DNA from 4 places in the Blastococcus brunescens genome. Region 1 is predicted to be linked to each of the others. Evidence: riboswitches for the same ligand, from Rfam matches in the RefSeq annotation. Region 1 holds a riboswitch; each other region holds the start of a gene.
What was found. Region 1 has a riboswitch for cyclic di-AMP ahead of U6N30_RS16325 (aggregation-promoting factor C-terminal-like domain-containing protein). Riboswitches for the same ligand answer to the same signal wherever they lie in the genome.
Positions count from the first base shown of each region.

Region 2: linked by a shared signal. The riboswitch ahead of U6N30_RS17835 (transglycosylase family protein) and the one ahead of U6N30_RS16325 (aggregation-promoting factor C-terminal-like domain-containing protein) in region 1 are both predicted to bind cyclic di-AMP.
Region 3: linked by a shared signal. The riboswitch ahead of U6N30_RS19230 (C40 family peptidase) and the one ahead of U6N30_RS16325 (aggregation-promoting factor C-terminal-like domain-containing protein) in region 1 are both predicted to bind cyclic di-AMP.
Region 4: linked by a shared signal. The riboswitch ahead of U6N30_RS14140 (hypothetical protein) and the one ahead of U6N30_RS16325 (aggregation-promoting factor C-terminal-like domain-containing protein) in region 1 are both predicted to bind cyclic di-AMP.

Region 1 covers NZ_CP141261.1:2,448,556-2,456,194, reverse strand. Annotated here, with positions in the region: gene U6N30_RS16360 (TetR/AcrR family transcriptional regulator) at 1-628, opposite strand, end outside; gene U6N30_RS16355 (flavin-containing monooxygenase) at 726-2,240, shown strand; gene U6N30_RS16350 (SDR family NAD(P)-dependent oxidoreductase) at 2,240-2,935, shown strand; gene U6N30_RS16345 (hypothetical protein) at 2,932-3,084, shown strand; gene U6N30_RS16340 (GNAT family N-acetyltransferase) at 3,176-3,607, shown strand; gene U6N30_RS16335 (GNAT family N-acetyltransferase) at 3,652-4,122, shown strand; gene U6N30_RS16330 (class I SAM-dependent methyltransferase) at 4,251-4,640, shown strand; cyclic di-AMP (ydaO/yuaA leader) riboswitch at 4,967-5,113, shown strand; gene U6N30_RS16325 (aggregation-promoting factor C-terminal-like domain-containing protein) at 5,403-6,098, shown strand; gene U6N30_RS16320 (glycoside hydrolase family 3 N-terminal domain-containing protein) at 6,250-6,600, opposite strand; partial or broken gene U6N30_RS33980 (glycoside hydrolase family 3 N-terminal domain-containing protein) at 6,690-7,154, opposite strand.
Region 2 covers NZ_CP141261.1:2,676,711-2,684,349, forward strand. Annotated here, with positions in the region: gene treY (malto-oligosyltrehalose synthase) at 1-839, shown strand, start outside; gene U6N30_RS17830 (hypothetical protein) at 964-1,335, shown strand; cyclic di-AMP (ydaO/yuaA leader) riboswitch at 1,545-1,705, shown strand; gene U6N30_RS17835 (transglycosylase family protein) at 1,709-2,296, shown strand; gene U6N30_RS17840 (ABC transporter permease) at 2,382-3,065, opposite strand; gene U6N30_RS17845 (ABC transporter ATP-binding protein/permease) at 3,062-4,327, opposite strand; gene U6N30_RS17850 (efflux RND transporter periplasmic adaptor subunit) at 4,324-5,010, opposite strand; gene U6N30_RS17855 (efflux RND transporter periplasmic adaptor subunit) at 4,938-5,351, opposite strand; partial or broken gene treZ (malto-oligosyltrehalose trehalohydrolase) at 5,561-6,703, shown strand; gene U6N30_RS35550 (DUF3459 domain-containing protein) at 7,143-7,313, shown strand; partial or broken gene U6N30_RS17870 (dihydrofolate reductase family protein) at 7,394-7,498, shown strand; gene U6N30_RS17875 (dihydrofolate reductase family protein) at 7,627-7,639, shown strand, end outside.
Region 3 covers NZ_CP141261.1:2,871,449-2,879,087, forward strand. Annotated here, with positions in the region: gene U6N30_RS19200 (hypothetical protein) at 40-204, opposite strand; gene U6N30_RS19205 (response regulator transcription factor) at 293-925, opposite strand; gene U6N30_RS19210 (sensor histidine kinase) at 922-1,587, opposite strand; gene U6N30_RS19215 (hypothetical protein) at 1,810-2,931, opposite strand; gene U6N30_RS19220 (hypothetical protein) at 2,979-3,611, opposite strand; gene U6N30_RS19225 (PH domain-containing protein) at 3,845-4,171, opposite strand; cyclic di-AMP (ydaO/yuaA leader) riboswitch at 4,545-4,700, shown strand; gene U6N30_RS19230 (C40 family peptidase) at 4,716-5,246, shown strand; gene U6N30_RS19235 (HNH endonuclease signature motif containing protein) at 5,381-6,586, opposite strand; gene U6N30_RS19240 (SMP-30/gluconolactonase/LRE family protein) at 6,726-7,625, shown strand; gene U6N30_RS19245 (epoxide hydrolase N-terminal domain-containing protein) at 7,625-7,639, shown strand, end outside.
Region 4 covers NZ_CP141261.1:2,119,863-2,127,501, reverse strand. Annotated here, with positions in the region: partial or broken gene U6N30_RS14170 (homocysteine S-methyltransferase family protein) at 1-298, shown strand, start outside; partial or broken gene U6N30_RS14165 (homocysteine S-methyltransferase family protein) at 307-1,007, shown strand; gene U6N30_RS14155 (dihydropteroate synthase) at 1,004-1,960, shown strand; gene U6N30_RS14150 (B12-binding domain-containing protein) at 1,915-2,991, shown strand; gene U6N30_RS14145 (vitamin B12 dependent-methionine synthase activation domain-containing protein) at 2,910-3,740, shown strand; cyclic di-AMP (ydaO/yuaA leader) riboswitch at 3,854-4,008, shown strand; gene U6N30_RS14140 (hypothetical protein) at 4,316-4,552, shown strand; gene U6N30_RS14135 (VldE C-terminal domain-containing protein) at 4,549-4,926, shown strand; gene U6N30_RS14130 (HAD family hydrolase) at 4,923-5,642, shown strand; gene U6N30_RS14125 (RecB family exonuclease) at 5,841-6,629, opposite strand; partial or broken gene U6N30_RS14120 (tRNA (adenine-N1)-methyltransferase) at 6,783-7,472, shown strand; gene U6N30_RS14115 (hypothetical protein) at 7,556-7,639, shown strand, end outside.

The DNA.
Region 1 (7,639 bases):
CGACGCCGGCCTCGTCCACGGCCGGACCGTCGCCGCTGAAGGTCGCGTAGAGGGCCCGTTCGTTCATCGAGGTCAGGAGGATCGCCAGGTCGAGGGCCGGCGGTCCGGGTGGCGCCGCGCCGCGCGCCCGTTCCGCCTCGATCGCGACCGCGCACCGCCGTGCCCAGTCCCCGGACACCCGTGCCCAGAGCTCGCGGATCTCGGCGCTGCTCGAGCGGGCCTCCGCCCAGGCGAGGGTGAGCGCCCGGTGCGCCCGGAACGTCTCGTAGTACGTGGTGATCGTCCGGCGCCACCCTTCCCGCGGTCCGGCGGCTGGGAGGAGCGACGCGTCGAGCGTGGCGGCATCGGCCTCGGCCACCACCCGGTCGAGCAGGGTCAGCAGGACGGCGTCCTTCGAGGCGAAGTAGAAGTAGAAGGTGGGCCGGGAGATCCCCGCGCCGCGGGCGAGGTCGTCGACGGAGATGGCGCTGAGCGGTTTCTCCGTCAGCAGCCGCTCCGCGGTGGCGAGGATGGCGAGCTCGCGGTCGTCGCCCGAGGGGCGGGCGGTCCGCCGCCCGCGGGGGAGGGATCGCTCGCCGGGACGGTCACCGCCGAAGAATAGCCGGACGCACCCGTTTCTAGACACCATGTTGACTCGTTCGACAGTCCGTCGATAGCGTCGGTGCCGGAATGTTCCAGCGCCGCACCTCGCCGGTCGCGGCCGGCCCGGACCCAGGAGTGCATGCATGGCAGCGGAGCACCGCACGATCGAGCACCCAGCGCCCGAGCACGTCGACGTCCTCGTCGTCGGCGCCGGCCTGTCCGGCATCGGCGCCGCCTGCCACCTGCAGGAGGAGTGCCCGGACAGGACGTACGCGGTCCTCGAGTCGCGCGGGGCGATCGGCGGTACCTGGGACCTGTTCCGCTACCCCGGGATCCGGTCGGACTCGGACATGTTCACCCTCGGCTACGCCTTCCGACCGTGGCAGGACTCCCAGGCCATCGCCGACGGCGCGGACATCCGCACCTACATCCGGGACACCGCGCGCGAGTACGGCGTCGAGGAGAAGATCCGCTTCCACCACCAGGTCCTCTCCGCCGAGTGGTCGACCGACGAGGCCCGGTGGGCGGTGACGGCCCGCCGCACGGACACCGGCGAGACGGTGCAGCTCACCTGCTCCTGGCTCTCGGCCTGCTCCGGCTACTACCGCTACGACGAGGGCTTCCGGCCGGACTTCCCGGGCGAGGAGCGCTTCGCCGGTGAGCAGATCCATCCGCAGCACTGGCCCGAGGACTTCGACGCGACCGGCAAGCGGATCGTCGTCATCGGCAGTGGCGCCACGGCCGTCACCCTGGTGCCCAACCTGGCGGACGCGGCCGAGCACGTGACCATGCTGCAGCGGACGCCGAGCTACGTCATGTCGCTGCCCGGGCGGGACCCGCTGGCGCGGTTCCTGCACAGCTTGCTGCCGCCGACGCTGGCCTATCCGATCGTGCGGTGGAAGAACGTGCTGGTCTCCACGGCCTTCTACCAGTTCAGCCAGCGCTGGCCGGCCGCCGCCCGCACGCTGCTCCGCCGCCTGACCCAGAAGCAGGTGCCGGACGTCGACGTCGACACGCACTTCAACCCGCCGTACGACCCGTGGGACCAGCGGCTGTGCCTGGTGCCCGACGGCGACCTGTTCCGGGCCCTGCGCCGCGGGCAGGCCGCCATCGCCACCGGCCGGATCGCGACCTTCACCGAGAAGGGCGTGCAGCTGGAGTCCGGCGAGCACCTCGACGCCGACGTGATCGTCACCGCCACCGGCCTCAACCTGCTCGCCATGGGCGGCATGACCCTGGCCGTCGACGGGCGGCCGGTCGAGCTGTCGGAGACGGTCTCGTACAAGGGGATGATGCTGTCCGGCGTCCCCAACTTCTCGATGGTCATCGGCTACACGAACGCCTCGTGGACGCTCAAGGCGGACCTGGTCAACCGCTACGTCTGCCGGTTGATCAACCACCTCGGCGCCCGGGGCTACGTCTCGGCCACGCCCCTCGCGCCGCCGGAGGGCGCCGACCAGCCGTTCCTCGACCTCGCGTCGGGCTACGTCCAGCGCAGCCTCGCCGACCTGCCCAAGCAGGGCCGGCGCAAGCCCTGGAAGCTGCACCAGAACTACATCCGCGACGTGGGGCTTCTGCGGCGGGGTTCGCTGGAGGACGAGGGCATGACGTTCCAGCGGCGCGTGCCCGCCACCACCACGGAGAAGGCGGTCGCCTGATGGGCCCGTACCAGTTCGCCGGCGGCACCGCCGTCGTCACCGGGGCAGCCAGCGGCATCGGAGAGGCGCTCGCTGTCCAGCTGGCCGCGCGGGGCAGCTCCCTGGTGCTCGTCGACCGGGACGAGGACCGGCTGGGCGACGTCGCCGACCGCATCCGGGCCGCCCATCCGGCGCTGACGCTCGCCACCCACGTCGCCGATCTCTCCGACGACGACCAGACCGACGCCCTGGCGGCCACCCTGGCCGCCGAGCACCCGGAGACGGACCTCCTGGTCAACAACGCGGGGGTCGCCCTCGGCGGGCGCTTCGACCAGGTGACCCTAGAGGAGTTCGACTGGGTGATGGCGGTCAACTTCCGGGCCGTCGTCCGGCTGACCCATGCGCTCCTCCCGGCGCTCAAGGCCCACCCCGGCGCGCACCTGGTGAACGTCTCCAGCGTCTTCGGCATCTTCGCGCCCGCCGGTCAGGCCGCCTACTCGGCCAGCAAGTTCGCCGTCCGCGGGTTCTCCGAGGCCGTGCGGCACGAGCTCGCGGAGAACGCGGTCGGGGTGACCGTGGTGCACCCCGGTGGGATCAAGACGCGGATCGCCGAGAGCGCACGCACCGGCTCCGGCGTCTCGGCCGAGGAGTACGAGGTGGGTCGCAAGCAGTTCGCCAAGCTGCTGACCATGCCCCCGAGAAGGCCGCGGCCATGATCATGGCGGCTGTCGAGAAACGCCGTCCACGGCTGCTCATCGGCTGGAGCGCGAAGGTTCCCGACGTGCTCGTCCGCCTGACGCCGGGCAGCTACTGGAAGCTCATCGCCCGTGGGGCGGCTCCGGCGAAGCCGCCGGCCGCGCGGTAGCCGGAAGTCCGGTTGTGCGGGGCAGTAGAACTTCAAGAGTGCTGCCCCGCCTGGTCGAACTCGCTCCCGACGACGCCCTCTTCGCCGACTGGTGCGAGGTCTGGGCGGCCGGGCAGCGCACCGACCGCCCGGACGAGCCGCCCGCGCGGCGGCGGACCACGTTGCGCTCGGGCGGGAGCTGGTCGCGCCGGGCGGCTCCCGCGGCGGCACGCACCGGGCCGCCGTCGTCGGCGGGGCCGTCGTCGGGGCGCTGCGGCTCATCCTGCCGCAGCGCGGCGACCGGACGCTCGCGGTCCTCGACGTCGCGGTGCACCCCGCGCACCGACGCCGGGGCGTCGGGACGACGCTACTGGAGGCGGGGACCGCACTGGCTGCCCGGTCGGGGCGGACGGAGCTCATCGCCGAGGTCGACGAGCCGGCGCCCGGGGCGCCCGGGCGCGGCTTCGCGCTGCGGCACGGCTGGACGTGCGACCTCGTGGAGACCCGCCGCGACCTGGTCCTCCCCCGGACGCGGCGCGGCTGACTGCCGTCGAGGCGGAGGCCGAAAGCGCCGGAGCCGGCTACGAGGTGCTCACCTGGCGCGACCGGACGCCGGAGGCTCTCCTGGCCGACCGGGCGCTGCTCGAACAGCGCATGACGACCGACGCGCCGCACGGCGACCTGCCCGTCGCCGAGGAGCAGTGGGACGGCGCCCGGATCCGCGAGTACGAGGCCCTGCACGTCGCGCGCGGCCGCACTGTCCTGTCCGCCGGCGCCGTCCGCGAGGGAAGGCTGGTGGGGTTCACCGACCTGCAGGTGACGCTCGCCGCCCCGGAGCGTGCCCACCAGGGCGGCACGCTCGTCCTGCGCGAGCACCGCGGGCATCGGCTGGGTGCCCGGATGAAGGTGGCGGTGCTGCGCGAGCTGGTCGCGGCCTTCCCGCAGGTACGCCGGATCAGCACCTACAACTCCGACGCCAACCGGCCGATGGTGGCCGTCAACGAGTCGCTGGGATTCCGGCCGGCGGGTCAGCTGTCGTCCTGGTCGACCCACCTCTGACTCCGGACGGGCCGACGGTCGGGTTGACTGGCCGGGTGCCGGCCGATCGTCCCGTTCCCCCGGGGTCCGTCTCCCCGACCTTCGTCCGCGACCACACCCGGCCCGCCCGTCCGTCCCTGGTCCCCGAGGTGACCCTGCACGTCGCCGCGGACGTGGTGGCCCTGTGGGAGGCGATCGAGACCGAGCGCGGCGTGGCGCCGACCGACCCGCCGTTCTGGGCGGCGGCCTGGCCCGGCGGTCAGGCGCTCGCTCGCCATGTCCTCGACACCCCGTCGGTCGTACGCGGGCGGTCGGTGCTGGATCTCGGCGCGGGCAGCGGTCTGGTGGCGGTGGCGGCGGCGCTCGCGGGGGCCGGGCGGGTGGTCGCCAGCGACATCGATCCGTTCTCGCACGCCGCGGTGCCGGTCAACGCGGAGGCGAACGGTGTCGGCCCGATCGACGTCGTCGGTGACGTCCTGGGGAGGAGCCGCCCGCCGTCGACGTCGTCCTGGCCGGTGACGTCTGCTACGACCGCGTGATGAGCGAGCGGGTGCTGCCCTGGCTCGAGGCCGCCCGCGCGCGGGGCGCCGAGGTCTACCTGGGGATCCCGGGCGGCCGTACGTGCCGACGGACCGGCTCGCGGCGGTGGCGACCTTCGACGTCACCGACACCGAGTCATCGCCCCACCAGCCCACCCAGGTCCGGCGGACCACCGTGTGGCGGCTGCCGTGAGCCGCCGCCGCGAGATGCATCACGCCGCCGATTCCCGCCATGGGATTGTCACGTAACGGTAACGGCGGCTACGTTGGCCCGGTCCGGCCGGACGTTTCCGCCCCACCCGGGGTGGCCGCGCCGGACGCCGCCGAGTCGCCCGAGGCCAACCGGTCGCGGGCGAGCCGGGGACCCACCGCAGTACTGGGGTGAATCCTGCTCCGAGCTCCGCTCGGGGCGGGTAGGGCCGCTTCCCGCCCGAATCCGTCAGCTAACTCGGTAGGCGGCCACGGAAGGAACCGACGAACGGAGAGCCGCAGCCTGGTGCGCCCTCGGCGCGCCGCGCACGCAGCAGTCCACATGCACCGTTCCGCGGGCCCGCCTCGCTGACCGGTGTTCCGCCGGGCGTCCAGCCCGCGGTGCTGCCCTCGACCCCCAGTGGTGGATCGCCCGCGCCTCGTGCGCCGCAGGTCCGCCGCGTCCTGTCATCCGGAGCACACGCACCTCATGAACCTGCGCACCCTCACGTCCTCGCACGGCCGAGCCACCCGTCGTGGACACCGCCCGCCCTCGCCGGCCGTCGTCCGGCGATGTACCTCGCGACCGCCGCCGCCGGCGCTGTGCTCGTCGGCGTCGTCACCGCCGGCGAGCCGCCCGCCGAGGCCGCGCAGCTGCAGTCGGTGAGCGTCGCCGAGCAGCTCGGCATCAGCGCCGAGGCGGCCCCGGTGACCGCCGACGAGCTCCTGGCCCCGCTGGAGCAGCTCGCCGCCAGCCGCAGCGAGCGCGACGCCGAGCGTGCGGAGGCCGCGGCGGTCCAGGCCGCCGCCGACCAGGCCGAGGCCGATCGTCTCGCCGCCGAGGAGGCCGCCCGCGTCGCGGCCGAGGAAGCTGCCCGCGTCGCCGCCGAGGAGGCCGCCCGCGTCGAGGCGGCCCGTGCCGCCGAGGCCGCAGCTGCCGCGGCCCGTCCGGGTCAGGGCACGTCCGCGCCCACTGCCCCTGCCGGCTCCTACAAGGAGTACGCGATGGGCAAGGTCGGCAGCGCGAGCGAGTTCACCTGCCTGGAGAACCTCTGGGGCAAGGAGAGCGGCTGGAACCCCAACGCGCAGAACCCGACCAGCACCGCCTACGGGATCGCGCAGTTCCTGGATTCCACGTGGGCCGGCACCGGGATCGCCAAGACGTCGGACGGCTACCGCCAGATCGACGCCGGGCTCATCTACATCGAGAACCGCTTCGGCTCCCCGTGCGGCGCCTGGAGCCACTCGCAGTCCAAGGGCTGGTACTGAGCACCTGATCCAGCCGTGGCGGCGGGTGGGACGCCCGTGGCGGTGCACACCGGGACGTCGGGGTGGAGCTACGACCACCGGGACGGCGTCCTCCACCCACCGGGCACGCCGTCCAGGAACGCCGGGCGGCTGCGGAGCTGGTCGGCTGAGTTCAGTCCGGCAGGAGCCCGGCGCCGTCCTTGGCGATCAGGGCGGTGCGCACCGCGGCGTCCACGGTGGCGGCGAACGCCGGGTCGCTGCGGTCGCGCTCGAGGACGGCGTCGATCATCTCCGGCACGAGGTCCGGGTCCACGGTGAGCACCAGGGTGCCGCCGGCGGCCAGGAAGCGGACGGCGCGCTCGCCCGGCGGGAGGTCGAGGACGGCGCGGGCGTTGCCCAGGTCGTCGGAGATGACCACGCCGTCGAAGCCGAGCCGCTCGCGGAGCAGTCCGGTGACGACGACCGGCGAGAACGCAGCCTGCGCGGACGGGTCGATCTTGGGGTAGGTCGCTGACGAGACCATGACGAAGGGGTCGGCGGGGAGCGCGCCAGCTCGCCGAAGAGCGTCACCTGGGCGTCGTCGGCACCGGTCGCGGCATCGGTCACGTCCGCGGTGGTGTCGGTGTTCTGCTGCACGAGGCCGAGGCCGGGGAAGTGCTTGAGGGTCGCGGTCACCCCCGCCCGGGCCAGCGCGTCGACGACGGCGGCGACCACCGGCGCGGCGGCCTCGGGGGTGCTGCCGTACTGGCGGTCGAAGGCGCCGATGGGCTCGTTGGCCGCCTCGGTGCCGGCCGGGACGACGTCGGCGACCGGCGCGAGGTTGAGGTTGACGCCCGCGGCAGACAGCGAGGCCCCGATGTCGGCGGCGAGGGCCGCCAGCTGGGCGGGGGCAGGGCTCCCTGCGCCTGCGCGGACGGGAGCCGCTCGAACCCCGGGCCCTTGAGGGACTGGACGGCGCCGCCCTCCTGGTCGACGGCCACCCAGAGGTCCGGCCCGGGGAGACGGACTGCCAGCGCGCGGCGGTCGCGGCGAGCTCGTCCGCCGGTGCCTGCGACCGGCCGGCGAGGAACAGCCCACCCACGCCCTGCTGCGCGACGGCCTCGCCGGTGTCGAGGTCGTCCAGCGGCACGCCGGCCACGAACAGCTGGGCCACCTGAGCGCGCCGGTCGAGCCCCGCGAGGGCCGCCTCGACCCGCTGCTCCTCCGCCGATGGCTCGCTGGGCGGTGCCGTGCTCGCCGTCGGTGTCGTCGTGTCCTGCGACGTCGCCGGTCGCTCCGACGAGCAGCCGGCCACCAGGACGAGGAGCGCAGCGAGGACGGCCGGCCACGTTCGTCGGAGCATGGACGTCCTGGCCTCCTGTCGGAACCGCTCGGGGTGTCCAGCCCAGTCTGCCCGGATGCTGACGACGATCAACCGGCTCATCGGAGAGCGGCCCGTGATCCGGGCGCGGCACCGGCGAGACCGCGCGTCGGAGCGGCGGCCGCCTGGCGGCCGCTGAGCGCGCGCACGTCGCCGGTGTCATGCTCGCCCTCCCTGGCGGGGAGTAATACGGTCGGGGCAT
Region 2 (7,639 bases), 230 kb from region 1:
TCCACGACTGCAAGCGCGAGGTCACCGACGGGATGCTCGGCTCCGAGGTCGCCCGCCTGGTCCGGGTGATCGGGGAGCTCCCCGGCATCGACGCCACGCAGCAGACCGAGGCGCTGGCCGAGCTCCTGGCCACGTTCCCCGTCTACCGCAGCTACCTGCCCGACGGCCGCGAGCACCTTGACGCCACCGTGACCGCCGTCCGTACCCGGCGTCCCGACCTCGTTCCCGCGGTCGACGCCCTGCACTCGGTGCTGTCGGCCTCGGGGTCAGAAGCGGCGACCCGGTTCGAGCAGACCAGCGGGCCGGTCATGGCCAAGGGCGTCGAGGACAGCGCCTACTACCGGTGGGCGCGGTTCGTGGCGCTCAACGAGGTGGGCGGCGACCCGGCGCGCTTCGGCAGCACGGTCGAGGAGTTCCACGCCGCCCAGCGGCGCCGTGCCGAGCGCTACCCCGAGTCGATGACGACGCTGTCGACGCACGACACCAAGCGCAGCGAGGACGTGCGGGCCCGGCTCGCGGTGCTCGCCGAGATCCCGACCGAGTGGGCGGACCTGGTCCGCTTCCTGCTCTCCCGGCACCCGCTGGCCGATCGACCGCTGGCGCACCTGGTGTGGCAGAACCTGGTCGGGGCGTGGCCGCTGTCGCGGAGCGCGCGCACGCCTACGTCGAGAAGGCGGCCCGTGAGGCGGGGACGTCGACCACCTGGACCGCCCCGGACGAGGAGTTCGAGGGCCGGCTGCACGCCCTCGTCGACGCCGCCTTCGACGACGAGGCGACGGCGGCCCGGATCCAGGAGCTCGTCGAGCGGATCGCCCCGTTCGGCTGGTCGAACTCGCTGAGCCAGAAGCAGCTGCAGCTGACGATGCCCGGCGTCCCGGACGTCTACCAGGGCACCGAGCTCTGGGACTTCTCCTCGTCGACCCGGACAACCGCCGACCGGTCGACTACGCGCTGCGCCGGACGTTGCTCGCGGCGATCGACGGCGGGGAGATCCCCGCGGTCGACGAGACCGGCGCCGCCAAGCTGCTCGTGGTCTCGCGGGTGCTGCGGGCCCGCCGAGACCACCCCGAGTGGTTCGCCGGGTACGACCCCGTCGAGGCCACCGGGTCGGCCGCCGAGCACGTCGTCGCCTTCGACCGTGGGGGCGTCGTCGCGGTGGCGACCCGCCTGCCGGCCGGACTCGCCGCGGACGGCTGGGGCGACACGGCCCTGAAGCTGCTCACCGGTGCCTGGCGCGACCTGCTCACCGGCGAGCGGGCCGTCTCCGACATGGGCGGCGTCGCCGTCGAGGCCCTGCTGACCCGCCTGCCCGTGGCCCTGCTCGTCCGCGCCTGAGCCCGCCGGTCTCTCATGACGCCGACGGAGCGCGGTCGGACGGGGACGCCCCGGGGTCGTGGTCCGGCGTGGCGGCGCCCGTGCGAGGAAAACGCCCGAACTCGTTCCGTTGGGCGCGCGGCTCGCCCGCTCGCGACCTAACGTCGTCCGGGCGTCCGGGCCTGCCCGGCCGGGCGCGAGGCACCGGACCGCCCAACCCCGTCCGCCGGCGCCTGACTCCGACCCACCCAGGACGGGGGCGGGGGACCCACGTCCCGGCGCGTACGCGCGCCTCGGGGTGAAGCCGCGCGTGCAGCACACAGGCACGGCGGCCGGGCACCGATTCGCCCGAACCCGACAGCTCACCTCGCCGGCGGTGATCGGAGGATCACCCATGTCCACGCACCCTCGACGACGCGCGTCCGCAGCCGAGGCCCTCCGCGGGAGCGCCGTCGTCATCGGCGCCGCTGCAATCGGCGTCGGCGCCCTGGCCACGCCGGCCTCCGCGGACCACTACGACTGGTCCGCAGTCGCCCAGTGCGAATCCAGCGGCAACTGGAGCATCAACACCGGCAACGGTTACTACGGCGGCCTGCAGTTCAGCTCCCCCACCTGGCTGGGCCACGGCGGGGCGGAGTTCGCTCCGCGCGCCGACCTGGCCACGCCCGCGCAGCAGATCGCGGTCGCGGAGCGGGTCCTGCTCACCCAGGGTGCCGGCGCCTGGCCTACCTGCGGCACGCTCCTCCGCCCCGGAACGACCCCCGCAGCCGCGGCACCGGCGCCCGCCCCGGCCCCGGCACCGGCACCGGCTGCCGCGGCGCCGTCGACGGGCGCGAGCTACACCGTCAAGCCGGGTGACACCCTGTCGAGGATCGCCGCCGCTCAGGGCGTCGCCGGCGGCTGGGAGGCCCTCTGGGCCCTCAACCGCGACACCGTGGCCGACCCGGACCTGATCCAGGTGGGCCAGACGCTGACCGTGTAACCCCACCGGTCGCCCCGACAGTGGGCGCGGATGCACACGTCCCGACCCGGGAGCTGCACATCCGCGCCCACCGTCGCCCGCGGGGTCAGAAGCGGATCGCGTCGATCACCTTGGCGCGGACGGCGATGATCGCGGGCAGCAGGCCGGCCAGCGCCCCGACGGCGGTCGCGGCGATCATGCCCTCGACCGCGGCGGCGACCGGGAAGCCCGGCATGTCCGCGATCGGGATGCCGTTGTTCAGCAGCTGCTCCAGCGGCAGGTTGCGGACCAGCACGATCGCCGCCCCGACCGCCAGCAGCCCGGCCAGCGCGGTGGCGCAGACGCTCTCCAGCATCACCGCGGAGAAGATGCGGCCCGACGTCGCGCCGAAGCTGCGGCGGACGCCGATCTCGCGGATCCGCTGCCGGACGGTGACCAGGCCGATGTTGAGCACGCCGAGCCCACCGAGGACGAGCACCACCACCCCGGCGCCGCGGATGGCGAGCCGCAGCATCGCGATGGTCTCCTCGGCCCCCTGCGGATCGGCGCGGTAGGTGTCGACCTGCAGGCCGCCGAGGGCGAGACCGAGGTCGTGCGCGACCGTCTCCATCACCTGGTCGGCCTGGTCCGCCGGCACCCAGAGCTCGAGGGTGCTCGGTCCCGCGTACATCGCCGTCGCCGGGTCCACGGCCACGGCGGCGTCCCAGGGCCCGGCCGAGCGGTCCACCCGGTAGGCCACGAGCTCCTCCCCGTAGCCCTCGCGGACGACGCCGACGATGGTCGCGGTCACGGGGTCGGCCCGCCGATCACGACGGTCGGCCGCGCGGCCAGGTCCGGCGCACCGAGCGCGCTCATGAACGCCTCGTTGACCACGACGGCGGGCGAGAGGCTCTGCCGGTCGCCGTCGCGGAGCCAGCGGCCCTCGATCGGCTCGATGCGGTGCAGGTCGCCGTAGTTCGGGGAGACGCGGCGGGTCTGCACGGCCATCGTGCCGCCGGGCATGCGGAAGCGCGTCTCGCCCCAGGCGATCGTGGCCGCCGTCGCGATGTCGTACCGCTCGACCAGGTCGGCGACGGCGGCATCCCACCGGGCCGCGTCGGGCGGCATGCCGGTCATCGGGTCGTACGCGCTGACGGCGACCGTCGCCGCCCGGCCGCCGGAGCGCTCGCCGACCTCCTGCTGGACCTGGGCGACCATGAGTCCGAGGGCGGTCACGCTGGTCATCGCGAAGACCGCCAGGAAGACGCCGACCAGCGACAGCAGCACCCGGGTCTTGTGCACCCGGACCTCGTCCCACGCCTCGGCGAGGGTGCCCAGGACGCCGGTCATGCCGGCCCCCGGTCCGACGTCGCCGCCCCGAGCGCGCCCGCGGCGACCAGCGGCGAGCACACCCCGGTCCAGCCGGAACCGGCGGGCGGCCAGCGCGGCCACGGACAGGTCGTGGGTGATGGTGACCAGCGCGGCGCCGTTCTCGGCGGTGGCCTGCGCGAGCAGGGCCATGACCTGGGCGCCGGTCTCGACGTCGAGGGCGCCGGTGGGCTCGTCGGCCAGGACGACGCGGGGCCCCCGGACGAGGGCGCGCGCGATGGCCACCCGCTGCTGCTCGCCGCCGGAGAGCCGCTCGGGCACCTGGTCGGCGCGGGCGCCCAGCCCCACCCGGTCGAGCATCTCCCGGGCCGTGCGCCGGCGCCTCAGGTAGTCGCGGCCGCGGGCATAGAGCAGCGGCGCCGCGACGTTCTCGGCCGCGGTCCGGCGCGGCAGCAGGTTGAACTGCTGGAACACGAACCCGAAGACCTCGCCGCGCAGCCGCGACCGCCGCCGGGCCGACAGCTGGTCGGTCGGCTCGCCGTCCAGCAGGTAGCTGCCCGACGTCGGGGTGTCGAGCAGGCCGAGGAGGTTGAGCAGGGTCGACTTGCCCGACCCGGAGCGGCCCACGATGGCGACGTGCTCGCCGGGCGCGACGTCGAGGTCGACCCCGGTGAGGATCGGCAGGACGCTCTCGTCCGGGAGCAGCACCTCCCGGCTGATCCCGCGCAGCTCCAGGAGACTCATCCGTACGGCCCGCCCATCATCGGGTCCTGGACCGGGGTGTCGTCGGGCACCGGCACGAACTGCAGCACCTGCTCGCCCTCGGTCAGGCCCTCCCTGACCTCGATCTGGTCACCGTCGGTGAGGCCGAGGGTGACCGGCCGCTGCTCCTCGGTCCCGTCGTCGGCGAGCACCCAGACGTTGCCGGACTGCACCGTCCCCTGGACGGCGGTGACGGGGACGACGAGCACGTCCTCGGCCGTGCCCGCCTGCACCCGGACCGTCGCTCCCATGCCGGCGAAGACCGTCACCCCGGCGGGCACCGCGCAGCGCGCCGTCGTCCCTCCGCCGGTTCCGCCGGCGCCTCCCATGTCCGGTGTCGACGGAACGTCGGGCGTCTCCCCAGCAGCCGGCACGCCCAGCGCGAGGGCGGTGCAGGTGAACGGCGCGGGGCCGCCCTGCACCTCGACCTCGGCGGTGGCCGGCGGGGTCAGCAGCCGGAACTGCTCGGCCTGCGTGAGGGTCGCGGTCACCGACAGGGTCCCCGGGGAGACGGCGCCGACCGTGTCGCCGACGGCCACGATCTGGTCGACGAGGACGTCGAGGGCGGTCAGCGTGCCCGCGGACGGAGCGGTCACCGTGGCGGTGCGCACCCGCGGTGGGCGTGGGGTCGACGTCGGGTTGCCCTCGGCGTCGGTGCCGGCCACGGGGCGAGCTCCTCCTCGAAGCGGATCTCGAGGAGGGTCTGCCCGGCGGTGACGGTCGCGCCCTCCGCCACCAGGACCCGGCGGACGGTGCCCGCGGCCGTGGCCTTGACCGGGACGGCGGCGTCGGCGACCACCGTGCCGGTGACGGAGACGGTGTTGGCGACCGTCCCCCGGCTGACGGGAACCGTCGGGGAGCCGAGGTCGAGCGTCGGTGCACCGGGCCCGCCCGGATCGGAGGTGTCGGTGCCGCCGCGGAAGGCGAGGACGACGAGGGCGACGGCGATGACGGCCCAGACGAGCAGCCGGAGAGCCGGGAAGACGATGGTGCGGACGACGGACATGCACGCTCCCTGCGCGCTCGGGTACCCGGTGGTACCGGTATCGAGGGAACGTATCGGCTCGCTAGCACGGTGTCGTCATCCTGCGGGCGGACGCGCGGTGTACGACCTGGGGTTGACCAGCGGCATGGCGGGCATGATGCGTCCGCCCCTTCCGCTCCCCACTGCTCTGTCGCCATCCACCCCACCCGCCCCGCACCGGAGGCCCCCGCATGTCCGCTCCCGTCGAGTTCGCCGTCTGGGCGCCCCTGCCCGAACGGGTGCGGCTCCAGGTCGACGGCGCCGTCCACGACATGCGCAAGGACGACGAGGGCTGGTGGCGGGCCGAGGTGGAGGCCGCTCCGGAGGCCGACTACGGCTACCTGATCGACGACGACGACACTCCCCGTCCCGACCCCCGCTCCCGGCGCCAGCCCGAGGGCGTGCACGGCCCTTCCCGCCGGTTCGACCCCGCGGCACACGAGTGGGGCGACCGCGCCTGGACCGGCCGCCCGCTGGCCGGCGGCGTGGTCTACGAGCTGCACATCGGGACGTTCACGCCCGAGGGCACCTTCGACGCGGCGATCGGCCGGCTGGGGCACCTGGTGCGGCTCGGCGTCGACTTCGTCGAGCTGCTGCCGGTCAACGCGTTCAACGGCACGCACAACTGGGGCTACGACGGCGTCCTCTGGTACGCGGTGCAGGAGGAGTACGGCGGGCCCGCGGCCTACCAGCGCTTCGTCGACGCCTGCCACCAGCAGGGCCTGGGCGTGATCCAGGACGTCGTCTACAACCACCTCGGCCCGTCCGGGAACTACCTGCCCGAGTTCTTCCCGATCTTCGCCGACGGCGGCGCCAACACCTGGGGCAACTCGATCAACCTCAGCGGCCCCGACTCCGACGAGGTGCGGCGCTACGTCATCGACAACGCGCTGATGTGGCTGCGCGACATGCACGTCGACGGCCTGCGGCTGGACGCCGTCCACGCGCTGGTCGACGAGCGGGCGACGCACGTGCTGGAGGAGATGGCCCAGGAGGTCGACAAGCTGTCGGTCGCCGTGGGCCGGCCGCTGACCCTGATCGCGGAGAGCGACCTCAACGACCCCCGCATGGTGACCCCGCGGGTGGCCGGCGGCCTCGGCCTCACCGCGCAGTGGAGCGACGACTTCCACCACTCGCTGCACTCGGTGCTCACCGGCGAGGGGCAGGGCTACTACGCCGACTTCGCCGAGGGCGGTCTGGGCGGGCTGGCGAAGGTGCTCACCGGCGCCTTCTTCCACGACGGCGCCTGGTCGAGCTTCCGCCGCCGGCACCACGGCCGCCCGGTCGACACCGCCACGCTGCCCGGCTGGAAGTTCCTCGGCTACCTGCAGGACCACGACCAGATCGGCAACCGCGCCGTCGGCGACCGCATCTCGGCGACCCTCTCCCCGGCCTGCTCGCCGTCGGCGCGACGATCGTGCTCACCAGCCCGTTCACGCCGATGCTGTTCATGGGCGAGGAGGGGGCGCCGCCACGCCGTGGCAGTTCTTCACCAGCCACCCGGAGCCCGAGCTGGGCAAGGCGACGGCCGAGGGCCGGATCGGCGAGTTCGCCGAGCACGGCTGGGACGCCGACGTCGTGCCCGACCCGCAGGACCCGGAGACCTTCACCCGCTCCAAGCTCGACTGGTCGGAGCTGTCGAGGGAGCCGCACGAGCGGCTGCTGGCCGTGCACCGTTCGCTGCTGGCGCTGCGCCGCGCCCACCCCGACCTGGTCGACCCCGACCTGTCCGCCGTGCAGGTCACCTGGGACGACGCCGACCGCTGGCTGGTGGTGCACCGGGGCGCGCTGCGGGTGGTGGTGAACCTGGCCGAGGAGCCGCGCGAGATCGATCTGGACCGTCCCGTGGCCGACGTCTGGTTCAGCACCGACGAGCTGCCGGCGGTCGACGGCGACACCGTAACCCTCGCCGCCGAGAGCGCGGCCGTCGTCGGCGTCCGCTGATGCGCCGCCTCCTCCCGGACCCGGCCGAGCTGGACGACGACGGCCTGGTCGAGGCCTACCGGCTGCCCCCGGGCCGCTCGATGCGGGTGAACTTCGTCGTCTCCCTCGACGGCGCGGTGACCGTGGCGGGACGCAGCGAGGGCCTCGGCTCCCCGGGCGACAAGCGGATCTTCCGGGTGCTGCGGGCGCTGTCGGACGCCGTCCTGGTCGGGCACGGGACCTCGTCGGCCGAGGGCTACCGGCCCGTCACCGCCGACTCCCCGTGGGCCGGCTGCGCGCCGAGCTCGGCCGGCCGGCCACCGCGCCGGTGGTGGTGGTCTCCCGGC
Region 3 (7,639 bases), 420 kb from region 1:
CACCCGGGATCCGGGGAGGGGCGCTGTCGCGGTGTCAGGTCAGCGGACGGGGCCGCGGCCCCTGCCGGCGCCGCCCTTGCCCTGCTTGTTCTGGAAGTCCGAGATGAACTTCTTGATCTTCGCCTGGTTGTGCGGCTTCTTGGCTTCCTGGATCACCTTCGCGGCGACCCCGGACACCATCAGCTTCCGGATCAATCCGGCCATGTTCGCCTCCTCGTTGTCGGTCTGACTCCCCGGTGCCCCGGGGAACGGTCGGCCAACCGCAGGCGTGCCCGTTCTCAGCCCATCGGGGCTACCCGCCGAGGCCGGCGTCGCGGGCGCGGGCCACCGCGGAGGCGCGGTCGGTGACACCCAGCTTGGTGAAGATGCTGGACACGTGGTTGCGGACGGTCTTCTCCGACAGGAACAGCCGGCGGGCGATCTCGGCGTTGGCCCGCCCCTCCGCGACGAACGACAGCACCTCCCGCTCCCGCTCCGAGAGCTGCGGAAAGGGCCCGACGGCCGCTGACCGGGCGGCGAAGAGCGCCATCACCCGCTCGGCGACGCCCGACCCGTAGACCACCTGGCCGTCGGCCACCGACCGGACGGCCCGCTCGATCTCCTCCTGCCCGGCCCCCTTGAGCAGGTAGCCCCAGGCGCCGGCGCGGATCGCCGCCAGCACCGTCTCGTCGGCCTCGATCATGGTCAGCACGAGCACCCGCGTCCCCGGCGCGACCTCCTGCAGCCGCCTGGTCACCTCGACCCCGGTGAGGCCCGGCATCTGCAGGTCCAGCAGGGCGACGTCCGGACGGTGCGCGACGACGGCGTCGACGGCTGCCGGACCGTCCGCGGCCTCGGCGACGACGTCGAGACCGCTGTCCTGCAGCAGCAGGCGCAGCCCCGCCCGGAAGGCGGGGTGGTCGTCGGCGATGACGACGCGGGTCACGGATCTCCTCCCAGCGGCAGGACGGCCGAGACCCGGGTGCCGCCGCCGGGCTCGGGCGAGATGCGGCAGCTGCCGCCGAGCTCCGTGGCGCGGTCGCGCATCGACCGGAGGCCCAGCCCGGCCGGTGAGTCCTCGGCACAGCCGCGGCCGTCGTCGACGACCTCGATGCCGACGGCCTCCCGACCGCCGTCCAGCCGCACGGCGATGTGCTCCGCGCAGGCGTGCCGGATCGCGTTCGTCATGGCCTCCTGGGTGATCCGGTAGGCCGCGACCTCCACGGCGGCGGGCAGGTCCGACAGCTGTCCGCTGCCGCTGATCCGGATGCGCGGGGCGCCGTCGCGCTCGGGCAGCAGGCCGGGTCCGGTCGCCTGGAGCGCGCCGAGGAGACCGAGGTCGTCGAGCGCCGGTGGACGCAGGCCGTGCACGATGCGGCGCACGTCGGCGACGGCGTCCTGGAGCTGGTCGCGGGCCGTCGTCACCAGGGGCACGGCCCGGGCCGGCTCCTGCCCGAGCGCGCGCGTCGCGACGTCGAGGGCCATGACCGCCGAGGCGAGCTGCGGGCCGAGGCCGTCGTGCAGGTCGCGGCGGATCCGTCGGCGCTCCTCTTCCCGTGCGGTGACCAGCCGGTCGCGCGAGCGCTCCAGGTCGGTGGCCAGCCGCAACGCGAAGCCGACGGCGGCGAGCTGGGCGGCGAGGTCGGTCAGCAGCGACTCGTCGACCGGGTCCAGGCGGTCGGTGCCCGCGCGGGGGCGACGTGCAGCGTGCCCACGACGGCGTCGTGCCAGTGCAGCGGGACGGCGTGGACGGCGAGGGCCCGCTCCCCACCGACTCGACGACCGGCGGGGCGCCGGGCCGGTCGACCTGCACGGCGACCGCGGGCAGCTTCAGGTCGACGGCGATCGTCGCGACGGCCCGGGCGAGAGCCTGGCGCGGCGCAGCGGCGTCGCGGAGCACCTCGGTGACGTGGCCGAGCACGCGATAGGGGTCGCCGCGCGAGCCGTGCAGCAGCCGATCCACGGCGCGCTGGATGCGCACGTACAGCGGGTGGAAGACGGCGGCGACGGCCACGGCTCCGATGAAGCCGATGACCGAGTCGGGGCACCGGCGAGGCCGCCGAGCCAGCCGACGACGGCGACGTAGACCAGCGCCGAGGAGGCCAGCAGCGCCGTCCCGACCAGGGTGCGGTTGAGGACCACGTCGATGCCGAACAGCCGGTAGCGCACGACGGCGACGCCGATGGCGACCGGCACGGCGGCGGTGACCACCACGTTGACCGGCGCCGGGGCGAGGAACGCCGCCACGACCGCCAGGGCCAGCGCGTACCCGACCCAGGCGATCTGCCGGCGGCCCTGCGGGTCGGCGCGGCGGAACCGCAGGATCAGGCTCGCCAGCCCGAGCAGCGCGAGACCGGGTACCAGCGGGTTCAGGACCGTCTGGACGGCGTCCAGGACCGGCTCAGGGACACCGATCGCGACCGGGTTCGCCGGCTGGGTCCCCTCCGGCTGGATGTCGGTGAACGCGGTCAGCAGCGACATCGTGGCGATCAGGCCGACCGCGGCGATCGCGACCGGGCGCCAGCGGCGGGACAGCAGCCGGCCGTCCGGGAAGAGGAGCGGGAGCAGGGTGGCGAAGGAGACGAACGACGGCACCCAGGTCCAGAGCGTCAGCCAGGCGGCGATCCGGAAGACCGGAGCCGGGTCGTCGCTGCCGGAGAAGCCGTACACGGCGAGACCGAGCGAGCCGGCGAACACGCAGGCGAAGCAGCCGATGACCGTCATGAGCTGCAGGACCCGGTGCCCGGGCACCCGGCCGAGCAGGACCGCACCGACGATCGCCATGGCCGGGCCGACGACCGGCTCGGGGCTGCCGAAGAGGTTCTCCCGGTCGGCCGCCGGGGTGGCGATGTGCGCGATCAGCCCGACGGCCGCGTATCCCACCGCGGCCGCGGCGGAGAGCCGGGCCACCACGGTGGCCCGGCTGCCCTGGGCTGCGCGCTCTCTGAACACCGGTTCGTCCACCTCGCGCGCGACGCTACCGATCGGAGGACCGCTGGTCAGGAGGTCGCGTCGCCGGGAGTACGCCCGGTCCACCACTGCTGGTCGGTCCGCTGGGCCACCACGACGGCCAGGCCGACGGACGCGGCGACGAACAGCCAGTGCGGGTCGATCGGACCGGTCGAGAAGGGTCCGAAGTCGAGCAGCAGGAACAGCACCAGGACGACGGGGATCCAGACCGGCACCACGCGGGTGCGGAGGTAGCCGATCGAGGTGAGCAGCACGGAGCCGGCCATCCCCAGCAGGAAGGGCAGGAGGATCAGCAGCGCGAGCGAGCTGCTCTGCGCGGACTCGAGCAGCGCCACCATGGCGTCGCGGTCGGGCTGGTCGACGGCTGCGTGGTCGACGATCGAGACGGCGTGGATGCCCAGAAAGCCGAGCCCACCGACGTACGCGAGCACCATGGCGGTCGTGCCCAGCCGCGGCATCCGCGGGCGGACCAGCTGCGCCATGGCGACGAGGCCGAGCAGCAGGAACGGGACGGCGACCGTGCCGGCGACGAGGCCGACCGTGGCGAGCGTCGGGCGCGCCGCCCAGGCGTCGAGGTTGCCGGCGACCGAGCCGCTCTGGCCGACGACGCGGCCGATCAGCGCCTCGGCCAGGTTGAGCGTGGCTCCGACGGCCAGGCACACGACTGCGGTCCGCCGGCCGATGGGCGCCGGGCGGGCGCTCGGCGCGTCTCGAGTGATCGGTCCCGACAGAGCCGGGGTCACGGGCTCAGCGGTCATGGGTCCACCTCCAACGCCGGCCGGGTCCCTCCCGGCGGGCGAGGACCACGGTCGGACGGGACGTGTCCCGGCGTCGTGAGGCGCCGGTCCTGATCCGGCCGGGAGCGGCTCTGACCGGGTACGGCGTCCGGGGCGGCTCAGCCGATGCAGCGGCGGAGCAGGTCCGCCACGCGCGCGGGGTCGTCCGGGGTGAAAGCGGGCCGGACGCGACCGCCGACGTCAAGCACCAGCGCGGTGTCCTTGCGCAGGCGGGCGCGGTCCAGCGGCAGCCAGTACCGCGGGTGCGCGGAGCCCCAGAGGCGCCCCTTGCCGGTGAGCCAGGTCAGCGGGCGGACCTCGATGCCGCGGATGTCGGAGTACGGGATGCGCTTGCTCCTGGCGAGCGGGAAGTAGTAGCGCCGCAGGGTCAGCGCCTCGCGGTCGAGGCGGACCCGCCCGTCGTCGTAGATCACGTCATCGGTCATCGCCGCCACGACAGCACGCTGCGGTCGCGACGGTCAACGCAGTGGCGACGGTCGACGCCGTCGCGCGATCGACGCCGTCGCGCGATCGACACCTCAGCGGCTCGCGGGATCGGACGCGGACGCTCCGTGCCGCCACGCCGCCGCGCGGAAGTAAGCGGGCGATCGCGTTCCGTTTATGCGGCTCGCGCTCGGTCCGGAACCGGCAGCGGGATCGGTGGTGGTGGCGTCGCGAGTCGCTTGTCCGGACCCACTCGCCGCACGTCCCGACGGAGCTCCCGATGCCCGCGGCGGACGCTTTGTGACGACTGGATGACGGACCTAGCGTCGTCGCCGTCCGTTCGGGGCCCCCTCGTCACCGCCTCCGGTGACACCCGGCCGGACACCGCCGAACCGGCACCGGAGTCTCCGGTGCCGGACCGGGGACCCACCGCAGTCCTGGGGTGAAGCGAGGCCGGTTCCGCCGGTTCCGCCGGGCGATCTCCCCGCCCGAACCCGTCAGCTAACTCGGTAGGCGGTTGATGGAGAACAGGAGAACCCGTCGTCCATGACGACTACTCGCACGTCCACGATCACCCGCCGTTCCTTCCGCGGGGCGGCGCTCGCCCTCGTCACGGGCGCGGGCATCGCGCTCACTCCCGTTGCCGCCTCGGCGAACGCCGGCGGCCCCGCGCCCGTGGCCTCGGCGCCGGTCGCCCTGGCCGCTGCTCCGGTCGTGGCGCCGAACTCCGCCGCACAGGTCGCCGTCGACACGGCGCTGGCCCAGCAGGGCAAGCCCTACGTGTGGGGCGGCACCGGCCCCGGCGGTTACGACTGCTCGGGCCTCACCTACTCCGCCTACCAGGCGGCCGGCGTATCGATCCCGCGCACGTCGCGCGCACAGTCGACGGCGGGGGTTCCTGTCGCCAAGGCCGACCTGCAGCCCGGTGACCTGATCTTCTTCTACGACCCGGTCGGCCACGTCGGCATGTACATCGGCAACGGCCAGATGGTGCACTCCTCCACCTACGGCAACCCGGTCGCGGTCGTGCCGGTCGACTCGATGTGGGGCTACAACACCGCCCGACGCGTCGTCTGATCCATACGCTGCTCCCCTGCGTCCCCGGTCCACGCGTGCCCGGGGACGCAGGGGTCGCCGACCGCGCGCACGGTCGGCGGACCCGTGCGTGAGGTTCGCGATGGGGCGGCGCTCCGCTCAGTGAGCGGTACGGCTCAGATCAGCAGCGGTGCGCCGATGACGATCTCGCTGCCGTCGGGCCGGAACGTCCGCCATCGTCCGCCGGGATCCCGCTCGACCCGGAACCCGTGATGGACCTTCGTATGGTGCCGTTCGCACAGGAGAGCTGAGTTCTCCAGCGACGTCTCCCCGCCGAAGATCCAGTGGATCAGGTGGTGGACGTCGCACCAGTACTTCGGGGCTCCGCAGCCGGCGAAGATGCAGGTCTGGTCACGCAGCTCGACGGCCTTGCGCAGGTGCGGTGGCACCACGCGCTTGGTGCGGCCCACGTTCAGCGGCATGCCGTGCTCGTCGATCCGGACGGGGGTGATGCTGCCGTCGCAGGCGAGCATCCGCGCCGTCTCCGCCGAGACGAGGCCGCCGAATCCGGTGGTCGCCGCAGCCCGACCGGCGCCGCGGTCGGCCAGGTCGCCGTCCCGGATCGTGACGACGACGTTCGGCTTCACCGTGCGCAGGATCGGAAGGCCGCCCGAGGCCAGCTGGTTGTCGGCCAGCTGCACGAGCGCGTCGGCGTTCTGCTGGGCGCGCGTCCGGCGATCACCCTTCGGCCGGTCCGCCTGCACGATCGCCTCGAGTGCCGTGAGCAACTTCTCGCCACCGACGGCGTCGAGCTGGCCCCGCAGCACGACCGTGCCGTCGGAGAGCGTGGACAGCGTCAGCGACCGCTCGTCCGTCGGATCGGGCTCCGGCCCGTCGGGGTCCAGCAGCGCGAGGTAGTGGTGCACCAGCCGGGACAGCTCCTCGACGCGGTGCTCTGCGGCGACGGCGGCGAAGGTGCGGTCGACCGCGGCGAGGTCGATGCCCTGCTCGAGGGCCGCGGCCTGCCGGTCGGCCTTCGCCACGGGAGCGATCACGGCGACCTGATCGGCCGTGACCGCACCCATGGCGAAGGCGGCCTCCACCGCGGGCAGACACCCCAGCGCCCGGCCGTTGCGGACCAGCTGCCCGGCCGCGGCCGAGGTGATCCGGCCGTGCCCTCGCAGCCACGACCGCATGGACTTCTGGCCGTCCTCCTCCGGTGCCTGCTGGAGCTCGGCGGCCCGGACCCGGCGGGTCAACTGGGCGTCGATGCGGTTGCGCGCCTCGAGCAGCACGGCGATCTCGTCGAGGTTCTGACGCGGGGTCCGACCCTGCACGTCCTCGGCGGCCAGGGCGTCGAGCGCCGATTGCAGCTCGCCCATGACCACCTCCTGATCGATCGAACGCGTGTACGAAGAATACCGGAGATCGGCGTCTCCAGCAGCGCGAATCCACAGGTCAGACGCTTGTCCACAGAACCTCGCCTCGTGTTGACACGCGGCAGGCCGTAGCGTCCGGGCCATGGCTGAGCGAGCGTTCCGGACGGTGCTGGAGGGTGGTTCGTACTTCGAGGGCCCGCGGTGGCACGACGGCGCCTGGTGGGCGTCGGACTTCTACCGGCACACCGTCAGCCGGGTGGCGCCCGAGGGCGGCGAGACCGTCGTCCTGGAGGTGGAGAACCAGCCCTCGGGGCTGGGCTGGCTGCCCGACGGCTCACTGCTCGTCGTCTCCATGAAGGACCACCGGCTGCTCCGGGTGTCCGACGGCGAGGTCACCACGCACGCCGACCTGTCCGGCGCCTGCACCGGCCTGATGAACGACATGGTCGTGGACTCCTCCGGCCGCGCCTTCGTCGGGGACTTCGGGTTCGACCTCATGGGCGGCGGCGCCCCGGCCTCCGCCTCGCTGAAGCGGGTCGACCCCGACGGCACGGTGACCGTGGTGGCCGAGGACCTGCGCTTCCCGAACGGCTCCGTGATCACCCCCGACGGCGGCACGCTGATCGTCGGCGAGACCTGGGGCAACCGCTTCACCGCGTTCGACGTCGCGCCGGACGGCTCGCTGACGAACCGGCGCATCTGGGCAGAACTCGGGCCCGTGCCGGAGGGCGGTTCCGTCCAGGAGCTCATCGGTCAGGTCGTCGTCGCCCCCGACGGCTGCACCCTGGACGCCGAGGGCCACGTCTGGGTCGCCGACGGGCTGAACTCCCGGGTCCTGCGGGTGGCCGAAGGCGGCGCGATCGTCGAGGAGATCGCCGCGCCGGAGGGCATGGGGGTCTTCGCCTGCGCGCTCGGTGGGGACGACGGCCGGACGCTGCTGCTGTGCTGCGCGCCGGACTTCTACGAGCACACCCGCGCGCCGGTGCGCGAGGCGGTGCTGGTGTCGACGCAGGTCGCCGTCCCGCACGCCGGGATGCCGTGATGACGACGAACGAC
Region 4 (7,639 bases), 330 kb from region 1:
CGAGGAGCGGATCCTCGTCCTCGACGGCGCCATGGGTACCGCGATCCAGCGAGACCGGCCCGACGAGGCCGGCTACCGCGGCGAGCGCTTCGCCGACTGGCCCACCGAGGTGCAGGGCAACAACGACCTGCTCAGCCTCACCGCGCCAGAGATCATCACCGAGATCCACCGGGAGTACCTCGAGGCCGGCGCGGACCTGATCGAGACCAACACGTTCAACGCGACGACGATCTCGCTGTCCGACTACGGCATGCAGGAGCTCGCCTACGAGCTGAACGTCGCCTCCGCACGCCTGGCCCGGCAGGAGTGCGACGCGATGACCGCGCGTACTCGGAGAAGCCGCGCTTCGTCGTCGGGGCGATCGGCCCGACCAGCCGGACGGCGTCCATCTCGCCCGACGTCAACGACCCGGGCGCCCGCAACGTCAGCTTCGACGAGCTGGTCGAGGCCTATCTCGAGCAGGCCAACGGGCTCGTCGACGGCGGCTCGGACGTGCTGCTCATCGAGACCATCTTCGACACGCTCAACGCCAAGGCGGCGATCTTCGCCCTGGAGACGCTGTTCGAGGAGCGGGGACGCCGTTGGCCGGTGATGATCTCCGGCACGATCACCGACGCCTCGGGCCGCACGCTGTCCGGGCAGGTCACCGAAGCCTTCTGGCACTCCGTGCGACACGTGAACCCGCTGCTGGTCGGCCTCAACTGCGCACTCGGTGCCAAGGAGATGCGGCCCTACATCGCGGAGCTGTCCCGCATCGCCGACACGTTCGTCTCCTGCTACCCGAACGCCGGGCTGCCGAATGCGTTCGGCGAGTACGACGAGTCCCCGAGGAGACCGCCGCCGTCCTCGCGGAGTTCGCCGACAGCGGCTTCGTCAACCTCGTCGGGGGCTGCTGCGGCACGACCCCGCGCACATCGCGGCGATCGCCGGGGTCGTCGAGGGCGGCAAGCCCCGGGTCCCCGTCGAGCCTGCCCCGGCCCTGCGGCTCTCCGGCCTCGAGCCGGTGACGGTCACCGAGGACAGCCTCTTCGTCAACGTCGGCGAGCGCACGAACATCACCGGATCGGCCCGCTTCCGCAACCTCATCAAGGCCGGTGACTACCCGGCGGCGCTGGCGGTGGCGCGGCAACAGGTCGAGGCCGGCGCGCAGGTCATCGACATCAACATGGACGAGGGGATGATCGACGGCGTCGCCGCGATGGACCGCTTCACCAAGCTGATCGCGAGCGAGCCCGACATCTGCCGCGTGCCCACCATGGTCGACTCCTCCAAGTGGGAGGTCATGGAGGCCGGGCTCAAGAACATCCAGGGCAAGGCGATCGTCAACTCGATCTCCCTGAAGGAGGGCGAGGAGAAGTTCGTCCACCACGCGCGGCTGTGCCGCAAGTACGGCGCCGCGATCGTGGTCATGGCCTTCGACGAGGACGGCCAGGGTGACAACTTCGAACGGCGTACGCAGATCTGCCGGCGTGCCTACGACATCCTCGTCGACCAGGTCGGGTTCCCGGTCGAGGACGTCATCTTCGACCCGAACATCTTCGCCGTCGCCACCGGCATCGAGGAGCACGCCAACTACGGCCTGGACTTCATCGAGACCACCCGCTGGATCAAGCAGAACCTTCCCGGTGCACTGGTCTCCGGTGGCGTCTCCAACGTCTCGTTCTCCTTCCGCGGCAACAACCCCGTGCGGGAGGCCATCCACTCGGTCTTCCTCTACCACGCGATCGCGGCCGGACTGGACATGGCGATCGTCAACGCCGGCCAGCTCGAGGTCTACAGCGAGGTTCCCGAACTGCTGCGGGAACGCATCGAGGACGTGGTCCTCAACCGCCGTCCCGACAGCACCGAGCGCCTCCTGGAGATCGCCGGCGACTTCGCCGGCGACGGCTCGGTCAAGGAGGTCGCCACCGAGGAGTGGCGGTCGCTGCCGGTGGGGAGCGGATCACCCATGCGCTGGTGAAGGGCATCGACGCCTTCGTCGAGGACGACACCGAGGAACTGCGGGCGGAGATCAGCGCGCGCGGCGGCCGGCCGATCGAGGTCATCGAGGGCCCGCTGATGGACGGCATGAACGTCGTCGGCGACCTGTTCGGCGCGGGGAAGATGTTCCTGCCCCAGGTGGTGAAGTCGGCGCGCGTGATGAAGAAGGCCGTCGCCTACCTGATCCCGTTCATCGAGGCGGAGAAGCAGCCCGGAGACGCCGAGCGCACCAACGGCAAGGTCGTCATGGCGACGGCGAAGGGCGACGTCCACGACATCGGCAAGAACATCGTCGGCGTCGTCCTCCAGTGCAACAACTACGACGTCGTCGACCTCGGCGTGATGGTGCCGCCCCAGAAGATCCTGGACGCGGCCAAGCACGAAGGCGCCGACATCATCGGCCTCTCGGGGCTGATCACGCCGTCGCTGGACGAGATGGTCACCCTCGCCACGGAGATGGAGCGGCAGGGCTTCGACGTCCCGCTGCTCATCGGCGGTGCGACGACCTCCCGCGCGCACACGGCCGTCAAGATCGCGCAGAAGTACCACGGGCCGGTCGTCTGGGTGAAGGACGCCTCGCGGTCGGTGCCCGTGGTGGCGGCGCTGCTGTCGGACGAGCAGCGGCCGAAGCTGCTGGCCGAGACCGCGGCCGAGTACGAGGCGCTGCGCGAGCGGCATGCCGCGCGTCAGGACAGCCGGACGATGCTGCCGATCGCCGCCGCCCGCGCCGCGGCGCCCCGATCGACTGGAGCAGCTACTCCCCGCCGCGGCCGCGGATGCTGCTGCAGCAGGCGTTGGACGTCTGTTCCGGCCCGGCCTGCGACCACGTCCACCACACGGCGACCCAGTTCGTCCGGACCTTCGCCGACTACCCGCTCGACGAGCTCCGCGCGTACATCGACTGGCAGCCGTTCTTCAACGCCTGGGAGATGCGGGGCCGGTTCCCCGACATCCTGCACAACCCGGTGTCCGGAGAGGCGGCCCGCCGGCTCTTCGAGGACGCGCAGGTGATGCTCGACCAGATCATCGGCGAGAAGTGGCTCACCGCCAGCGGCGTCTTCGGGTTGTTCCCGGCCAACCAGGTCGACGGCGACGACGTCGAGGTCTACACCGACGAGTCGCGCTCCGCCGTCCGGACCACGCTGCACCAGCTCCGGCAGCAGACCGAGGGTCGCGACGGCTCGCCGCGCAAGTCGCTGGCCGACTTCGTCGCGCCGAAGGTCACCGGGCTGCGCGACTACGTCGGGGCCTTCGCGGTGACCGCCGGCCTGGGGTCCATGGAGCGGGTGATGGCGTTCAAGAAGGCGAACGACGACTACAGCGCGATCCTGCTGGAGTCGCTCGCCGACCGGCTGGCCGAGGCCTTCGCCGAGCGGCTGCACGAGCGGGTGCGGAAGGAGTTCTGGGCGTACGCCCCGGACGAGCACCTCGACGCCGACGGGCTGATCGCCGAGAAGTACCACGGCATCAGGCCTGCCCCGGGCTACCCGGCGTGCCCCGAGCACACCGAGAAGCAGACGATCTGGCAGCTGCTGGACGTCGAGGCAGCCACCGGCATCCAGCTGACCGAGAGCATGGCCATGTGGCCGGGTGCCGCCGTGAGCGGGCTGTACTTCTCCCACCCCGAGTCGCGCTACTTCGTGCTGGGCCGGGTCGGCCGCGACCAGGTCGAGGACTACGCGCGCCGCAAGGGCTGGACCGTCGACGAGGCGGAGAAGTGGCTGTCGCCGAATCTCGGCTACCGCACGGAGGACGAGTAGAGCGGGGCCCTACACCGGGAACGGAGATCTGTTCTTCGTCACGTATCGGTCGTCACGGTTTCGTAGTACTTTCGTTATCTGTTCGCCGGGCCCCGCTCCTCGACCGAGGACCCCGCCGGACACCGCCGAACTGCGCGCGGCCCCGTGCCGCGATCAGACCGGGGACCCATGGTTCCACTGGGGTGAATCCTGCGCGCGTACGCCGCAGGTAGGGCAACTTCCGGCCCGAACCCGTCAGCTAACTCGGTAGGCGGCTGAGGAAGAAACGGAGAGACGCCCCCTGTGGCGCCCCTGAACCTGTTCACCGCACAGCCCACTGACGACACCACCGGCACCGACGACCGGCCGAACCGTCGGGACCGCCGTCACCGCCTGGCCGCGCCGGGGTCCCGGGTGGCCTACTCCTCGGCATCGCCACCGTCTGCGTCCTGGCCACCTTCGACCTCGTCGCGGGCGCGCCGGCTCCCGCCACCGCGGAGACCCAGTCGGCGTCCGTCGTCGTCGCCGACGCCCTGGGCATCGACGGCGCGGGCGTCGAGGCCCCCGCCCCGGAGGACTCCGAACTGCTGGGCCAGTTGGCCGCCAGCAGATCGGAGCGCGACGCCGAGCAGGCCGCGGCCGCCGCGTCCCAGGCGCAGGCCGAGGAGGCCGCCGCCGCGGCGAAGGCCGCGGAGGAGGCTCGCGTCGCGGCCGAGGCCGCCGCCGCACAGGCCGCCGCCGAGGCCGCCGCCGCTGCCGCCGCGGAGGCCGCCGCGGCAGCGGAGACGGCAGCCGCTGCCGGCCCTCACCCGCCGCTGCGGCAGCGTCCGTGACCGCCAGCGTGATCGCGAAGATCAACAACAGCGCGGGGCCGATCCGGCCCGTCGCGCAGGCCGCCGCCAACGCGGTGGTCTCCAACGTGCCCGGCGCCGCGGGCATCACGCTCGGCGGCACCCGCGCCAGTGCCGCCGACCCGGGTGGGCACCCGTCCGGGTTGGCGGTGGACTACATGGTCGGCTCGAACGCGGCTCTCGGTGACGCGATCGTGGCGTACCACGTCGCCCACTGGGACGAGCTCGGCGTCGACTACATCATCTGGCAGCAGCGCATGCTCAGCTCGCCCGGTGGTGGCTGGAAGACGATGGAGAACCGAGGCAGTGCCACGGCCAACCACATGGACCACCCGCACGTGAACTACCGGGGATGAGCGACCCGCAACCCGGCCGGGCCGACCTGCGCGCCGTCCTGTTCGACATGGACGGCACGCTGGTCGAGACCGAGCAGTACTGGGGCGAGGCGATGTTCGAGCTCGCCGCGAGCCTCGGCGGGCGGATGTCCGAGAGCGCCCGCGCGGCGACGGTCGGCTCCACGATGCGCCGGTCGATGGCCATCCTGCACGCCGACCTGGGGCTGGTGCGCACGGAGGAAGAGCTCCTGGACGACGCCCGCTGGGTCGAGTACCGAACGGCCCAGCTCCTCGCGACCGGCATCTCCTGGTGCCCCGGCGCGCGCGAGCTGCTCACCGAGGTCCGGGCCGCCGGGCTCCGCACGGCGCTGGTCACCACCACGCCCCGCCGGCTGGCCGACATCGTCCTCTCGACGATCCGCGCCGACCTGGGGGCCGATCCGTTCGACGTCACCGTCTGCGGCGACGAGGTCCCGGCGCGCAAGCCCGACCCCGCGCCCTACCGGCAGGCGATGAGCGCCCTGGGCGTCGGGCCGGAGGCGTGCGTGGTGATCGAGGACTCGGAGTCTGGCGTGGCCGCGGGGCTCGCCGCAGGTGCGGCCGTCCTCGGTGTGCCGACCCTGCAGGCACTGGCGCCCGCGCCCGGCCTGACGCTCCGGAAGGGGCTCGGAGGCATCGGCCTCGAGGATCTCGCCGGCGTCCTGGCCGCACGGCAGCCGGCGGGCGTCCCGGCCTGACCGGGCTGTTCAGCCTGCGGATGTGCCGGAGGTCCCCGACAGCCTGCGGCCGCGGCCGATCGACGACGAGCGGGAGCAGCTGCTCGCCTGGCTCGGCTCCCTGCGTGCCGGGACCAGGTCGGCGCCCTACGGGCGCCGAGGTGGCCCCGCCGTTCCGTGCGGTCGAGGCGCGCCGTGGCGGCCGAGTGCGGCCCCCGGTCAGTCGCGCTCGACGACGGGCAGCAGGGTCTGCCAGCCGGCGGCGGCTGCCGCCTCCGCGGGGAAGGGCGGGGGAGTGCCGCCCCACTCCGGGCAGACCGCCTGGTGGTCGCACCAGCCGCAGAGCCGGGTCTTGTTGGGGCGGAAGTCGCCGGTGGCGACGGCGCGCTCGATCGCGGCCCAGATGGCCTGCAGCGTCCGCTCGAACCGGACCAGCTCCGCCTCGTCCGGAGCGTAGGTGAGCGTGTCACCGTCGCCGAGGTAGATGAGCTTGAGCTGGGCAGCCACCACGCCACGGGTGCGCCACAGCACCAGCGCGTAGAACTTCATCTGGAACAGGGCCTTGGCCTCGAACGCCTCGCGCGGCATCGACCCGGTCTTGTAGTCCACGACGCGGATGGCGCCGCTCGGCGCGACGTCGACCCGATCCACGAAGCCGCGCAGCAGCAGCCCGTCGGGGAGGGTCACCTCGACCAGCTGCTCGCGCCCGTCCGGCTGGATGCGGGTCGGGTCCTCCAGGGCGAAGTACCTCTCGACCAGCTTCCCGGCCGACGCCAACCACGCCTCCACGGACTCGGGGGCGTTCGGGTCGGTCTCCGCGCCGTCGTCCTGCACCGTCCGGAAAAGCTCGGCGATGCCTGGCTCGTCCCGCAGCTCGGCCCAGGCCGGCACCACGAGCTCCTGCGCGGCGGCGACCGTGCGGCCGGCCGGCGGGAGGTCGTACAGCTTCTCGAGGACCGAGTGCACCAGCGTGCCGCGGACGGCAGCGAGGCTCTTGCGCTCGGGCAGGCGGTCGATCGTGCGGAAGCGGTAGAGCAGGGGCAGGTCTTGAAATCGGCCGCGCGGCTGGGCGACAGCGAGGGACGGCGGGGCGCGGTGGCCGCGTCGGGAGCGCTCTCCGCGGGCGTCGCGGGAGCCAGGTCCGGATGCAGGATCGCCGTCATGGGTCCGAGGCTAGGTCGGCCCACCGACATTTCCGACCGACCGCGCCGCAGCCGTACCTCGGGTCACATCCGCGCCGTCCGTAGGCTGGCCGCCCGTGGACACGCAGCACGACGCCGCCGAGGCCGTCGCCCCCGAGACCGTCGCCCTGGAGCCGTCGCCCCCGAGACCGAGCCGGTGGCGGGATCGTTCGTGGCCGGTGACCGGGTGCAGCTCACCGATCCGAAGGGCCGGCTGCACACCGTCGTCCTGGAGCGCGGCAAGCAGTTCCACACCCATCGCGGGGCGATCGAGCACGACCACCTGATCGGCGCTCCCGAGGGCTCGGTGGTCATGTCCACCGCGAACACCGGCTACCTGGCGTTCCGGCCGCTGCTCGCCGACTTCGTGCTCTCGATGCCCCGCGGCGCCCAGGTCATCTACCCCAAGGACGCCGCCCAGATCGTCGGCTTCGGCGATGTCGGACCGGGCATGCGGGTGCTCGAGGCCGGCGCCGGTTCCGGAGCGCTCACCTGCTCGCTGCTGCGGGCCGTCGGTTCCGGGGGCTCGGTCACCAGCTACGAGCGCCGCGAGGACTTCGCCGACGTCGCCCGCGGCAACGTCGGCGCGTTCTTCGGCGAGGTGCCGCAGAACTGGTCGCTGCGCCTGGGCGACCTGGCCGAGCACCCCGCCGCGGAGGTCGTCGACCGCGTCGTCCTCGACATGCTCGAGCCCTGGGCCGTCCTGCCGACGGTCGCGGCGGCGCTGCGGCCCGGGGAGTGCTGGTCGGGTACGTGGCCACCACGACCCAGCTGTCGACCTACGTGGAGGCGCTGCGCGCCCAGGGCGTCTGGACCGAGCCGCACGCGTGGGAGTCG